Sphaerotilus microaerophilus: one gene and its partners. The protein of the gene in region 3 interacts with the protein of the main gene of each other region in a pairwise test. Links are inferred from orthologs where the notes say so. Each region holds a gene or a part of one and is shown on either strand. Other genes may lie near its edges.

Evidence for each region.
Region 1: the proteins of NGK70_RS25915 (region 3) and NGK70_RS13255 interact in binary tests that used the Escherichia coli proteins (3 or more experiments, as listed by UniProt). The link is inferred for Sphaerotilus microaerophilus from one-to-one orthologs.
Region 2: the proteins of NGK70_RS25915 (region 3) and glnL interact in binary tests that used the Escherichia coli proteins (3 or more experiments, as listed by UniProt). The link is inferred for Sphaerotilus microaerophilus from one-to-one orthologs.

What each region holds. Positions count from the first base shown.
Region 1 is NZ_AP025730.1:3,046,890-3,052,021, forward strand. Bases 728-3,926 are described here. They hold NGK70_RS13255 ([protein-PII] uridylyltransferase), read right to left. Parts: upstream 3,547-3,926; coding sequence 928-3,546; downstream 728-927. Other genes in these bases: NGK70_RS13250 (phosphate/phosphite/phosphonate ABC transporter substrate-binding protein), read right to left, coding at 728-846; map (type I methionyl aminopeptidase), read right to left, coding at 3,598-3,926. In the rest of the region: more of NGK70_RS13250, read right to left, coding at 1-727; more of map, read right to left, coding at 3,927-4,407; purL (phosphoribosylformylglycinamidine synthase), read left to right, coding at 4,554-5,132.
Region 2 is NZ_AP025730.1:5,802,781-5,806,997, forward strand. What follows is about bases 1,317-4,217. They hold glnL (nitrogen regulation protein NR(II)), read right to left. Parts: upstream 3,331-4,217; coding sequence 2,302-3,330; downstream 1,317-2,301. Other genes in these bases: ntrC (nitrogen regulation protein NR(I)), read right to left, coding at 1,317-2,242; NGK70_RS25185 (hypothetical protein), read right to left, coding at 3,402-3,914; glnA (type I glutamate--ammonia ligase), read right to left, coding at 4,066-4,217. Also shown: NGK70_RS25170 (Crp/Fnr family transcriptional regulator), read right to left, coding at 1-526; more of ntrC, read right to left, coding at 722-1,316.
Region 3 is NZ_AP025730.1:5,959,277-5,964,005, reverse strand. What follows is about bases 878-3,673. They hold NGK70_RS25915 (P-II family nitrogen regulator), read left to right. Parts: upstream 878-2,004; coding sequence 2,005-2,343; downstream 2,344-3,673. Other genes in these bases: NGK70_RS25910 (ammonium transporter), read left to right, coding at 2,378-3,673; NGK70_RS25920 (TorF family putative porin), read left to right, coding at 1,231-1,968; NGK70_RS25925 (YifB family Mg chelatase-like AAA ATPase), read right to left, coding at 878-981. Also shown: more of NGK70_RS25925, read right to left, coding at 1-877; more of NGK70_RS25910, read left to right, coding at 3,674-3,907; gshA (glutamate--cysteine ligase), read left to right, coding at 4,086-4,729. UniProt on the Escherichia coli protein: Involved in the regulation of nitrogen metabolism. Regulates the activity of its targets by protein-protein interaction in response to the nitrogen status of the cell.

The DNA of each region.
Region 1 (5,132 bases), 2.9 Mb from region 3 along the record:
CTGTGCGGCCTCGAAGCCCTTGAAGCCGATGCCATCCAGGGCCGACCGGCTGCGCGGATCGGTGTCGGCCGCGAGCATGGCCTGGCGAAGGGACTGCAGCGTGGCGGCCGGCACACGCGGGTGCGCCGCGAAGGCGTGCGGCGTGTAGTCCTTGGTCTGCCACAGCACGCGCAACTCGTCGCGCACGGCGGCGTCCTGGGTCTGCAGGGTGCGCTGGATGCCGCCGCCCGCTTCGAACTGGCGTTGAGTCACGTTCAGGTAGACCGACTCGTGCGAGTTGACGAACACCGGCCGGATCGGCACATGGGTGCGCTCGAACTCGGCGCGCACCAGCACGGTGGCCGCGAACGCGGCGGGTGCGGGGAAGGCCACGGCCTTGCCGGCCAGCTCGGTCATGTCCTTGATCGGCGAGTCGCGCCGCACCACCACGATGCCGCGCAGCCGGCGGCCCTTCTCCTTGGCGAAGGCCACGTAGCCGGGCCGGCGGGCGAAGACGCTGTAGTGGTACGGATTCATGTACGCGAGGTCATACGCCCCGGCGGCCAGGCGCTTCTCGAAGGTCGGGATGTCGGGGGCAGTGGCAAAGCGCAGCGGCACGCCCGAGCGCTCGGCCAGCCCGGCGATCACCGGGATCCACAGCCTCGCCAGTTCGCTGGCCGACTGCTGCGGCACGATGCCGAAGCTCAGCGTGCGCGACCTGGCACCGGTGGACGGTGGTGCGTCCTGTGCCCGCGCGGCGGCGGGAGCCAGCAGGCCCAGGCCAGTCAGACCCAGGGCACCCCACGCACCCAGGCGATTCAGGAAGTTGCGTCGCATCACGTTCTCGCGGGTTAGCTGATTTTGCATGGGCTCCATTGGACGCCCATTTGCGGTGCGTTCCTTCGGGGGCGTGGCGTGGCTCCTACACGCGATCTGATGGCGCTCGGATCAGGCCAGCGCGTCAAGCAGCTCGGTCTCGAACTCGAGCTGGCCGCGGTTGTGCTGCAGCGCCGGGCCGTCGATCAGGAAGGTGTCTTCCACCCGCTCGCCCAGCGTGCTGATCTTGGCCAGTTGCAGGTTGAGGTGGTGCTGCGCGATCACCCGCGCGACGCTGTAAAGCAGGCCGGAGCGGTCGCTGGCGGACACCGACAGCAGCCAGCGCTGGGCGCGCTCGTCCGGGCGCAGCTGCACCCGCGGGGTGACGGGGAAGGACTTGACGCGCCGCGACAGCCGGCCGCGGCTCGGCTCGGGCAGCGGCCCTTCGTTGACCAGCGCGGCCGCGAGCTGGTTCTCGACCAGCGCGATCAGGTCGCGGTAGGCCTGGCTGCTCTCCGGGGTGATGACCTGGAAGGTGTCGAGCGCGTAGCCGGCCCGGGTGGTGTGGATGCGCGCATCCAGGATGCTGAAGCGCGCGGCATCGAAGTAGCCGCAGATGCGGGCGAACAGATCGGCCCGGTCCGGCGCGTAGACCAGCACCTGCAGCCCTTCGCCCACCGGAGAGAGGCGGGCGCTGACGAGCGGCGTCGGGGTGTCGACCCGGCGGTTCAGGGCGCGGGCGTGCCAGGCGATCTCGCCGCTGTCGTGGCGGGCGAAGTAGTTCAGGTCCAGCGTCTTCCACAGCGCCTCCTCCGCACCGGGCAGCATGGAGTGCAGCGCGAGCATCTGGCGCGCCTCCTGCTGGCGCTGGTCGATCTCGGCGTCCATGTTGGGCTTGGCACCGCCAAGGGCGCGCAGCGTGGCGCGGAACAGATCCTCCAGCAGCTTGCCCTTCCAGGCGTTCCAGACCTTGGGGCTGGTGCCGCGGATGTCGGCCACGGTGAGCAGGTACAGCGCGGTCAGCCGGCGCGGGTCCCTGACGTGGCGGGCAAAGGCCTCGATGACGTCGGGGTCCGACAGGTCCTCCTTCTGCGCCACCCGCGACATGGTCAGGTGCTCCTTGACCACAAACTCGATCAGCCGGGCGTCCTCGCGCTCGATGCCGTGGTCGCGGCAGAAGCGCCGCACCTCGACGGCGCCGAGCTCGGAATGGTCGCCGCCCCGGCCCTTGGCCACGTCGTGGAAGAGCGCGGCCACGTACAGCACCCAGGGCTTGTCCCAGTGCGCGGCCAGCTGCGAGCAGAAGGGGTACTCGTGCGTGTGCTCCGGTATGAAGAAGCGGCGCATGTTGCGCACGACCATCAGGATGTGCTGGTCCACGGTGTACACGTGGAACAGGTCGTGCTGCATCTGCCCGACGATGCGGCGGAACACCCAGAGATAGCGCCCCAGCACCGAGCTGCTGTTCATCAGCCGCAGCACGTGGGTCTGGCCGTGTGGCTGCTTGAGGATCTCCAGGAACAGCCGGCGGTTCTCCGGGTCGGCCCGGAAGGCAGCGTCCATGTACTCGCGGGCGTTGTAGAGCGCGCGCAGTGTGCGCACCGACAGGCCCTGGATGCCCGGCGCCTGCTGGTAGGTCAGGAAGGTGTCGAGGATGGCGTGCGGGTCGCGCTGGTACAGGTCGTCGCTGGCCACTTCCAGCATGCCGCCGCGGTCGAAGAAGCGCTCGTTGATCGGCCGCATCGGCGCGTCCTGCGAGCCGTTGACGCGCTCCTCGATGTTGAGCATCAGGATCTGGTTGAGCTGCGCCACTGCCTTGGCCGCCCAGTAGTAGCGGCGCATCAGCGCCTCGCTGGCGCGCCGCTCGGCGGTGTGGGTGTGGCCGAAGCTCTCCGCCACGGCGGTCTGCAGGTCGAAGATCAGGCGGTCCTCGCGCCGTCCCGCCACCACGTGCAGCCGGGTACGGACCAGCTTCAGGAAGCCCTCGTTGCGCTGCAGCTGGCGCACCTCGAAGGGCGTGATCAGCCCCTTGGTGGCCATGTCACGCCAGGAGTGCCCCAGCCCGGCGGCCAGCGCCACCCAGCGCAGCACCTGCAGGTCGCGCAGCCCGCCGGGGCTTTCCTTGCAGTTGGGCTCCAGCGCGTAGGGCGTGTTTTCATATTTGACGTGGCGTTGCTCCATCTCCAGCGCCTTGGCGCGCAGGAACACCGCCGGCTCCAGCACGGCCTGCGTGGCACGGCGGAACTCGTCGTACAGGCGGCGTGAGCCGGCCAGGAAGCGCGCCTCCATCATCGCCGTCTGCACGGTGACGTCGCTGCGCGCCTCGCGCACGCAGTCGGCCACGCTGCGCACGCTGGAGCCGATCTCCAGGCCGATGTCCCAGCAGGCGGTGATGAAGGCGGAGATCGACTCGCGCTGAGATTCGCGCTGGGCCTCGTCGGCCGCGGCCGCGGCTGCGCCTGCGTTGGCGCCCGCAGCCGTCTCCAATTCGCCCGGCAGCAGCAGCAGCACATCGACGTCGGAATAGGGGAACAGCTCACCGCGCCCGTAGCCGCCCACCGCCACCAGGGCCGCGCCACGCGGCAGGGTCGAGCCCTCCCAGAGCCGATGGAGCGTGCCGTCCACCTCGCGGCTGAGCTGGCGGATCAGCCGCACGGCGGCCTCCACCGTCGGGCGCGCGCTGCTGAAGCCCTCGATCAGCGCCCGGCGGTGCTCGCGCAACTCGTTGCGCAGTGCCGTGAGATCAAGCATCAGGACCTTCCCCGTGACCAGGACGGTGGCCGTGCGCGCCCGCCGGCACGCTCAGGCGCCCGCGTTGACAAAGGCCGGGATCGGCGGCATGCCGGGCGACACCGTCAGCACCTCGTAGCCCGTCGCGGTGACCAGCACGGTGTGCTCCCACTGCGCCGACAGCGAGCGGTCCTTGGTGACGATGGTCCAGCCGTCACCGGCTTCCTTGATCTCGCGCCGGCCGGCGTTGATCATTGGCTCGATCGTGAAGACCATGCCCGGCTGCAGCACGTCCAGCGTGCCTGGGCGGCCGTAGTGCAGCACCTGCGGTTCCTCGTGGAACTTGCGGCCGATGCCGTGGCCGCAGAACTCGCGCACCACCGACAGGCCCTGGTTCTCCGCGAAGGTCTGGATCGCATGGCCGATGTCGCCCAGGCGCGCGCCCGGGCGCACCTTCACGATGCCCTTCCACATGGCGTCGTAGGTGAGCTGGCACAGCCGCTTGGCGGCGATCGAGCCCTCGCCAACCACGAACATGCGGCTGGTGTCGCCGTGCCAGCCGTCCTTGATGGTGGTGATGTCGCAGTTGACGATGTCGCCGTTCTTGAGCGGCTTGTCGTTCGGGATGCCGTGGCAGACCTGGTGGTTGATCGAGGTGCAGATCGACTTCGGGTAGGGCTGGTAGCCCGGCGGTGCGTAGTCGAGCGGAGCAGGGATGCAGCCCTGCACGTTCACCATGTGATCGTGGGCAATGCGGTCCAGTTCATTGGTGGTGACGCCAGGCTTGACATGGGCAGCCAGGACGTCCAGCACCTCGGCCGCCAGGCGGCAGGCCACGCGCATCGCGGCGATGTCCGCTTCGGTTTTGATCGTGATCGACATGGGGTCGGATTATCACACCCACCCCTATTCAGAGCCGGTCTGGGGCCTGCCTGGGGCCGCTCGCCTAAAATTACCGTTTTGCCTGCCGCCGGCTCACGGGAACCCCACGCGTGTCTTCCACCTCTGCCCAGCCCTCCAAGCACCTGATGCACTTCGAGGGCGGCAACGCCCTTTCCGCCTTCCGCGCCCAGGCGCTGCTGCCGCGCCTGCAGGCCGTCAACGCCCGCATCACCGGTGTCAGTGCGCGGCACGTGCACTGGGTCTGGAGCGATGCCGCGCTGGACGAGGCCGTCCAGGCCAAGCTCGCCGCGCTGCTGACCTACGGCGAGCCCTATGCCGCGCCGCAAGGCGAGGCCGAGCTGGTCGTGGTGATGCCGCGCCTGGGCACGGTCTCGCCCTGGGCCTCCAAGGCCACCGACATCGCCCACAACTGCGGCCTGGGCAACGCGGCGGTGCACCGCGTCGAGCGCGTCACCGAGTTCCGCCTGCAGCTCAAGAGCGGCCTGCTGGACGCCTTCAAGTCGAACAAGGGCCTGAGCGAGGCCGAGCGGCAGGCCTGCGCCCTGCTGCTGCACGACCGCATGACCGAATCGGTGGCCTGGGAGCGTGAGGCGGCGCGCCACCTGTTCGACGCGCAGCCGGCCGAGCCGCTGGCGCACGTGGACGTGCTCGGCGCCGGCCGGCCGGCGCTGGAAGCGGCCAACAAGGAGTTCGGCCTGGCGCTG
Region 2 (4,217 bases), 160 kb from region 3 along the record:
GGGCCGGCGCGTCGTTGTGCAGCAGGTTGCGCGAGGCGATGGTCAGTTCATGCACCCGCTGGGCCAGGTTGGCACACAGGCGCAGCGCCAGCGCGGGGTGGGTGGCGAGGTGGGGTCGCAGCCGCTCCATCGGCAGCTCGGCAATCACCACGTCGGACAGGGCCTGGGCCTCCATCGCGTAGGGCTGGTCCAGCCAGGCAGCGGTCACGTCCAGCCAGGCCGGCCCGGTGACGCTGCGCTCGGTGCGCAGGCCGCCATCGGCCGCGCGCGAGCCCAGCACCACGTCGCCCGACATCAGCAGCACCAGCGAGCGTGCCGGCACATGGCAGTCGAGCACAGCGTCGCCAGCAGCGATGCTGTGCCGTTCGGCCAGCCGCACCAGCAGGGAGAACTCGGAGGCGCTCAGCGCAGGCCCGCCCAGCACCTGCTGCCACGGCGCCGGATCGGCAGGGGATGGCGGTGCCGCCGCCAGACGACGGCGCGGGCGGGGCGGTGTGCAGGCACGGGAAGCGGTGCCTGCAGCCATGACATCCAAGGTCTCCACGGCAGCGCAGGAAAGTAGGGCAGGTCAGCAAAAGTGCTGCTGCACTGTCTCCCAAGTCGCCGGCCCGACGGTTGAGGCATGTCAAGGCTCGCCCCGCCGATGGGCGCTGTTGCACGCAGGATCTGCGCCAACTCACACCGGGGCCCAGACATACCCCGGCCTCCATCGCCCTGGCGCTCAATCCAGCCCGAGTTCCTGGATCTTGCGCGTGATGGTGTTGCGGCCGATGCCCAGCTTGTGGGCTGCCTCGATGCGACGGCCCTTGGTGAGCGCCAGCGCCGTGAGGATCAGCCGGGCCTCGAACTGGCGCGTCAGGTGCTCCCACACATCCGGCTGGTTCTGCTCCAGCAGGCTGCGCGCCTCACGCTCCAGGTCCGGCAGCCAGGTGCCGCCAGCCAGGGCCTGCAGGTCTGCGGGCGCGGCATCCGCATGGCCATTGGCATTGGCATGGACACGGCCGTCGACAACACCCCCGGCCGGTGCGGCAGGTGCAGGCACCCCGGGCGCCGCGGCCGGTGGGGGCAGGGGCGTGCCGGAGCCCAGGACGTCCGGCGGCAGGTCCTTGCGGTCGATCACCTGGGCTGGCGCCATCACCGTCAGCCAGTGGCAGAGGTTCTCCAGCTGGCGCACGTTGCCGGGGAAGTCGAACTGCACGATCTGCTGCAGGGCGGCCTCGGAGATGCGCTTGGGCTCGCCGCCCAGCTCCTTGGCGCTGCGCTGCAGGAAGTGGCGCGCCAGTCCCGGGATGTCCTCGCGCCGCTCGCGCAGCGGCGGCAGGCGCAGGCGGATCACGTTCAGGCGGTGGAAGAGGTCCTCGCGGAACACCCCGTCGCGCACCCGATCCTCCAGGTTCTGGTGCGTCGCGGCGATCACGCGCACGTTGGCCTTCAGCGGCTGGTGGCCGCCCACGCGATAGAACTGCCCGTCGCTGAGCACGCGCAGCAGGCGCGTCTGCAGGTCGAAGGGCATGTCGCCAATCTCGTCGAGGAAGAGCGTGCCGCCCTCGGCCTGCTCGAAGCGCCCGCGCCGCGTGGCCTGCGCGCCGGTGAAGGCGCCGCGCTCGTGGCCGAACAGTTCGCTCTCCAGCAGGTCCTTCGGGATCGCCGCGGTGTTGATGGCGACGAAGGGCCCCTTGTTGCCCAGGTCGCCGCGCGGGCTGTGGCGGTGCAGCGCACGCGCCACCAGCTCCTTGCCGGAGCCGGACTCGCCGGTGATCAGCACCGTGACGTTGCTCTGGCTGAGCCGGCCGATGGCACGGAACACGTCCTGCATGGCCGGCGCCTGGCCCAGCATCTCCGGCACCTCGGTGGCCTGCTCGTCCACGCTCTCCTCTCGCAGGCTCTCCTCGACCGCGCGGCGGATCAACTCCACCGCCTTGGGCAGGTCGAAGGGCTTGGGCAGGTACTCGAAGGCACCGCCCTGGAAGGCCGACACGGCGCTGTCGAGGTCAGAGTAGGCGGTCATGATGATGACCGGCAATCCTGGGTGACGCTCCTTGACCTTGCTCAGCAGGTCGATGCCGGAGCCCCCCGGCATGCGGATGTCGCTCACCAGCACCTGCGGCACGTCATCGTCGAGCGCCGCCAGCACGTCACGCGGGTTGGTGAAGCTGCGCACCGGCAGGCCTTCGCGGCCAAGCGCCTTTTCGAGCACGAATCGGATGGATTGGTCGTCGTCGACGACCCAGATGGGTTTCATGCTTCGCCCGTGGTGTGCAGAAGGGATCGCTGCACGGCGCCAGGCCTGGAGCAGCTCGGCTACGGCAGCGGGATCTGTATCTTGAACAGCGTGCGCCCGGGTTCGCTCTCGCACTCGATCAGGCCCTGATGCTGCTGGATGAAGTCCTGCGCCAGCGTCAGCCCAAGGCCCGAGCCCCCCTCCCGCCCGGACACCAGGGGGAAGAAGATGCGATCACGGATCTCGGGCGGCACGCCGGGTCCGTTGTCCTCGATATGCAATTCCAGTGCCAGCCGGTAGCGCTGCCGGCCGATGGTGACCTGCCGTGCCGCCCGGGTGCGCAGCACGATGCGCGCATCGCCTGCCTGGCGCCGCTCGGCCAGCGCCAGCGCCGCGTTGTGGGTGATGTTGAGCACCGCCTGGATGAGCTGCTCACGGTCGCCACGGAACTCGGGCAACGAGGCGTCGTAGTCGCGCACGATCGTCAGGCCCCTGGAGAACTCGGCCAGCACCAGCGAGCGCACCCGCTCCAGCACCTCGTGGATGTTGACGTCGGCCACCATGTGCGGGCGCCGGTGCGGCGCCAGCAGCCGGTCCACCAGTGCCTGCAGGCGATCCGCCTCGTGGATGATGACCTGCGTGTACTCGGTGAGCGTGGCGTCGGCCAAGTCCATTTCCAGCAGCTGGGCCGCGCCGCGGATGCCCCCCAGCGGGTTCTTGATCTCGTGCGCCAGGTTGCGGATCAGCTCCTTGGTCACACGCACCTGGTCGAGCGTGCGGGTCTCGCGGTCCTGGCGGGCCTGCTGCTCGATCTCGACCAGCTCCAGCAGGATGGTCTCGCCGTGGTCGACCTGCGTGACGATGACGTGCACCGGCAGCGGCTCGGCATGTGGCGCGGTGGGCCGGCGCAGCAGGGCCTCCAGCCGCACGGTGCTGTACTGGTTGGCCACCACGGCCTGGTAGTTGGTCACCAGCGCGGAGGCATCGACGAACCAGTCGAACAGCCGGCCGCGCCGCAGCAGGGCGCGGCGGGGCAGGCCCAGCGCCGCCTCGAAGGCGGCATTCACGAACAGGCAGCAGCCATCCGCGGCACGCAGCACGGCCACCATCGTCGCCAGGTGATCGAAGGCCTCGTAGCGCCCGCTCTCGCCACGACCCGCACTGGCCGGCCGCAAGCCGCTCATGGGGCAGGCAGCTTGGCCAGCTCGCGCCGGATCGCCGCCACATCGGCCTCCTTGCGCGCCACGGCGGCCTTGAGCTCGGCCACACGCTCCTGGTAGCGCGCGAAGTTGCGCTCGTCGCCCCGGCGCTCCGCCTCGCCCTGGACGAGGTCCTTGTGCAGCTGCGCCAGGCGCTCTTCTTCTTTGCGCAGCTCGGCTTCCAGGATGCGGCGCGCGTCGCTGTCGCGGGCGCGCTGCTCGGCCGGATCGATGCGGTTCTCGGGCCGCCCGGGCGCTGCCGATGCCACGCCACCGGCAGCCGTCGGCGCACGCCGCGGTGGCGACTGCACCACCGTCACCGGCGCGCCGGAGAGGGTCTTGCAGCCACGCTCCATGGCCTCCTTGGGACTGATCTGGTCGGTGTAGAGGTTGCCGGGGCAGCGGTAGACCTCGCGGCCCTGGGCCACCGCCTGCCCCGCAGCAGACAGCAACATCAGGCCCGCCAGCAGCGGCGTCGCATTTCGAATGAGCATGAACCAGTATCGCGCAAAGGCCCCGAACGGTAGACAAGCCGGACCGCCAAGCCTGGCAAGCGGCCCGGCACCATGCAAAAGACGGCCCGCAGGCCGTCCTTTTTTCTGGATGGTGCGAGGGTGGCAGGCCCAGGCCCGCCACCGGCACACCTCACAGTGCGTAGTACATGTCGAACTCGATCGGGTGGGTCGTCATGCGCATGCGCTGGACTTCCTGCATCTTCAGGTCGATGTAGGCGTCGATGTAGGCATCGGTGAACACGCCGCCCTTGGTCAGGAAGCCGCGGTCCTTGTCCAGGTTCT
Region 3 (4,729 bases):
GATGCGGCCGCTGTCGAGCGGCTCACGCATCGCTTCCAGCGCGGCGCGGGGGTACTCGGGCAGCTCATCGAGGAAGAGCACACCGTGGTGGGCCAACGAGATCTCGCCCGGCCGGGGCGGCGAACCCCCACCCACCAGTGCCACCGCCGAGGCGGTGTGGTGGGGCGCGCGCAGGACGCGCCGTGCCCAGCCGCGCGGGTCGAACTGCCCGGCCAGGCTGAGGATCGCGGCGGATTCGAGCGCCTCCTCCTCGCGCAGCGGCGGCAGCAGCCCGACCAGGCGCTGCGCCAGCATCGACTTGCCGGTACCGGGTGGGCCGACGAACAGGACGCTGTGGTTGCCGGTGGCCGCGATCTCCAGCGCCCGCTTGGCCTGGGTCTGCCCCTTGACGTCACGCAAGTCCGGCCAGGGCGGGGGGGCATCCGGGGCGGCAGGTTGCGGCGTGGCCAGCGCCTGGGCGGTCTCGGCGGGCTGCAGCGCCTGCACCACATCAAGCAGGTGGTCGGCCAGGCGCAGCTGCAGGCCGGGCACGCGCGCGGCTTCCATTGCGCTGGTGCGTGGCAGCACCAGGGTGCGCGTGCTGCCAGCACGTTGCAGGGCCACGGCCATCGCGAGGGCGCCGCGCACGTCGCGCAGGTCACCGGCCAGCGACAGCTCGCCGGCGAACTCCAGCCCCTCCAGATCGCCCTGGATCTGGCCGCTGGCCGCGAGGATGCCCACCGCGATCGGCAGGTCGAAGCGTGCGCCTTCCTTCGGCAGGTCGGCCGGTGCCAGGTTGACGGTGATGCGCTTGTTGTGCGGGAAATCCAGTCCGCTGCTCTGCAGGGCGGAGCGCACCCGCTCGCGCGCCTCCTTGACCTCGGTGTCGGCCAGCCCGACCAGCGTGAAGCTGGGCAGGCCGTTGGCGAGATGCACTTCGACGGTGACGTCGGGTGCTTGCAGCCCGAGCAGGGCGCGGCTGTGGACCAGGGCGAGTGACATGGTGTAGGAGGTGGCGGGCGGGGCCCCATTTTGAGAACCAGATCACGCCGCGGCTCTCCCTCCAAAGGGTGGTGCACCCGGATGGTGCGGCGTGGGGCGGCGTTCTTGGTGCGTGCCCGTGCCGGGTCGGCGCGGGCTGCGCCAAGGGGGGGCGCGCCACGCCTTGTTACGCACGGACGTGCTTGGCATGGAAGCTGCAGTGTCTGCTTCGGTACCGCCCTCTTCGACCTCAATACCTGGAGTTTCCGCATGAACCACGTCGCCAAGTTTTCCGCCCTGGCCGCTCTCGCTGTTGCCGGCATGGCGCCTCTGGTCGCCCGCGCCGATGACGGGCTGTCCTTCAACGCGGGCGCCGTGTCCGACTACCGCTACCGTGGCATCTCCCAGACCCACCTGAAGCCGGCGCTGCAGGCGGGGGCCGACTACACCAAGGGTCCGTTCTACGTGGGCACCTGGGCCTCCACGATCAAGTGGATCAAGGATGCCGGCGGTGACGCCAACGTCGAGCTGGATGTCTACGGTGGCTACAAGGGCGAGATCGTCAAGGACCTGGGCTACGACGTGGGCGTGCTGACCTACGTCTACCCGAAGAACAAGCTGGCAACGAGCGCCAACACCACCGAGGTCTACGGCGCGGTGTCGTTCGGTCCGGCCACGCTGAAGTACTCGCACAGCCTGACGAACCTGTTCGGCTTCGTGGACAGCAAGAACTCTGGCTACCTGGACCTGAGCGCCAGCTTCGAGGTCGGGCCGGTGTTGGTGGCGCCGCACCTTGGTTACCAGAAGGTGGCCAAGAACGGTGACTACTCCTACACCGACTACTCGCTGACCGTCAGCAAGGAAGTCGTCAAGGGCCTGACGCTGAGTGGCGCATTGGTCGGCGCCGACACCAAGAAGATCGCTGGCACGCCGGCCTACTATTACGCCCCGAAGGACAAGGATCTCGGCAAGGCCGGCCTGGTCGTCGGCGCCAAGTACGCCTTCTGAGCGCCCAGCACCCAGCATCCGCATCGGAGTTCCACCATGAAAATGGTCACCGCCATCATCAAGCCCTTCAAGCTCGACGAGGTGCGCGAAGCCCTCGGCAACATCGGCGTGCAGGGCATCACCGTCACCGAGGTCAAGGGCTTCGGCCGCCAGAAGGGCCACACCGAGCTGTACCGCGGCGCCGAGTACGTGGTCGACTTCCTGCCCAAGGTGAAGATCGAAGCCGCCGTCGATGACGCGGTGGTCGATCGCGTCATCGAGGCCATCGAAGCTGCCGCGCGCACCGGAAAGATCGGCGACGGGAAGATCTTCGTCTGCCCGATCGAGCAGGTGCTGCGCATCCGAACCGGCGAGACCGGCAAGGACGCCCTCTGAGCCCGGCAACCCCTCCGCAAGAGAGACAACCATGTTGAAGAAATTCCTCGCCAGTCTGGCGCTGGGTGTGGCGCTCCTCGGCTTGGCCGGGGTGTCGCATGCCCAGGCCGCTTCCGATGCCGCCGCGACGGTGTCGGCCCCGACCGCAGCGGCCTCCGCCACAGCGGCTGCTGCTGCACCTGCACCTGCGGAGGCGGCTTCGACCGCCGCTCCGGCTGCCGCCGCCGCATCGGCCCCCGTGCCGAACAAGGGTGACATCGCCTGGATGCTGGTGTCCACCCTGCTGGTCATCCTGATGGCCATTCCGGGCCTGGCCCTGTTCTACGGCGGCCTGGTGCGCAGCAAGAACATGCTGTCGGTGCTGATGCAGGTCTTCGTCACCTTCTCGCTGATCACGGTGCTGTGGGTCGTGTACGGCTACAGCCTGGCGTTCACCGAGGGCAATGCCTTCATTGGCGGCTTCGACCGGCTCTTCCTGAAGGGCGTGTTCGACCCGGCGGCAGGCACCTTCGCGATGGCGGCCACCTTCTCGAAGGGCGTGGTCATCCCGGAAATCGTGTTCGTCGCCTTCCAGGCCACCTTCGCGGCCATCACCTGCGGCCTGATCGTGGGCGCCTTCGCCGAGCGCATCAAGTTCGGTGCGGTGCTGCTGTTCATGACGCTGTGGTTCACCTTCAGCTACCTGCCGATCGCCCACATGGTGTGGTACTGGATGGGCCCGGACGCGTACACCGGCAAGGACGTCGTCGACGCGATGAACGGCAAGGCCGGCCTGATCTGGCAGTGGGGCGCGCTGGACTTCGCCGGCGGCACCGTGGTGCACATCAACGCCGCCGTGGCGGGCCTGGTGGGTGCCTACATGCTGGGCAAGCGGGTGGGCTACGGCCGTGAAGCCTTCACGCCGCACTCGCTGACGCTGACCATGGTCGGTGCCTCGCTGCTGTGGGTGGGCTGGTTCGGCTTCAACGCGGGTTCCGCGCTGGAAGCGGGCAACAGTGCCGCGCTGGCTTTCATGAACACCTTCGGTGCGACCGCTGCGGCCGTGCTGGCCTGGTGTGCGGGTGAAGCGCTGCTGAAGGGCAAGGCCTCGATGCTGGGTGCAGCCTCGGGTGCGGTGGCTGGCCTGGTGGCGATCACGCCGGCTGCGGGCAACGTCGGCATCGTCGGGGGCCTGGTGATCGGCTTCGTCGCCGGTTTCGCCTGCCTGTGGGGTGTGAGCGGCCTCAAGCGCCTGCTGGGTGCTGATGACTCGCTGGACGTGTTCGGTGTGCACGGCGTGGGCGGCATCGTCGGTGCCCTGCTGACCGGCGTGTTCAACAGCCGGGCGCTGGGCGGCCCGGGCCTGGTGACCGACTGGGTTTCGGCCACCGTGGGCAGCAACGGCGTGTTCGACCAGTTCCTGATCCAGGCCAAGGCGGTGGGCGTTACCGTGGTGTGGTCGGCGGTGGTCGCTGCGGTCTCGTTCAAGGTCGTCGACCTCGTGATCGGCCTGCGGGTCACCGAGGAAGAAGAGCGCGAGGGCCTGGACATCTCCTCGCACGGCGAAACGGCCTACCACGGCTGATCGACCGATTTCGGTTCCGTTTCCCCCGAAAGGGCCGCCTCGTGCGGCCCTTTTCTCATGCGGCCTTGCGTCCGTGAGGGCCTCCCCCATCTGAATCACTCCGCGCGTGGGTCGCCCTTTGGCACACTCACGGCATCGCTTCATCCACTGGCGCGCCTTGGTCGGCGCCCGAGACAGCATGGTCCCCCACCTCGTCACCGCACTGAATGGCCCGATCAATGAACTGGAGGCGCGCATCATCGACTCCATGCCGGCCATCGAGCGCTGGTTCCGGCTGGAGTGGATGGAGCACACGCCGCCCTTCTACACGTCGGTGGACATCCGCAACGCCGGCTTCAAGCTGGCGCCGGTGGACACCAACCTGTTCCCGGGTGGCTGGAACAACCTGACGCCGGCGATGCTGCCGCTGGCCGTGCAGGCGGCGATGGCTGCGATCGAGAAGATCTGCCCCGAGGCCAAGAACCTGCTCCTCATCCCCGAGAAGCACACGCGCAACACCTTCTACCTGAGCAACGTCGCGCGCCTGCGCCAGATCTTCAGTCTGGCGGGGCTGAACGTCCGCCTGGGGTCGCTCGATCCGGAGGTCAAGGCGCCCACCACCTTCGAGCTGCCCGACGGTGATTCGATCACCGTGGAGCCGTTGCTGCGCAGCAAGCGCCGTCTCGGGCTGAAGGACTTCGACCCCTGCACGGTGCTGCTCAACAACGATCTGTCCGCCGGCATCCCGGATGTGCTGCGCGGGCTGCACGAGCAGTACCTGCTGCCCCCGCTGCATGCCGGCTGGGCGGTGCGGCGCAAGAGCAACCACTTCCAGTCCTATGA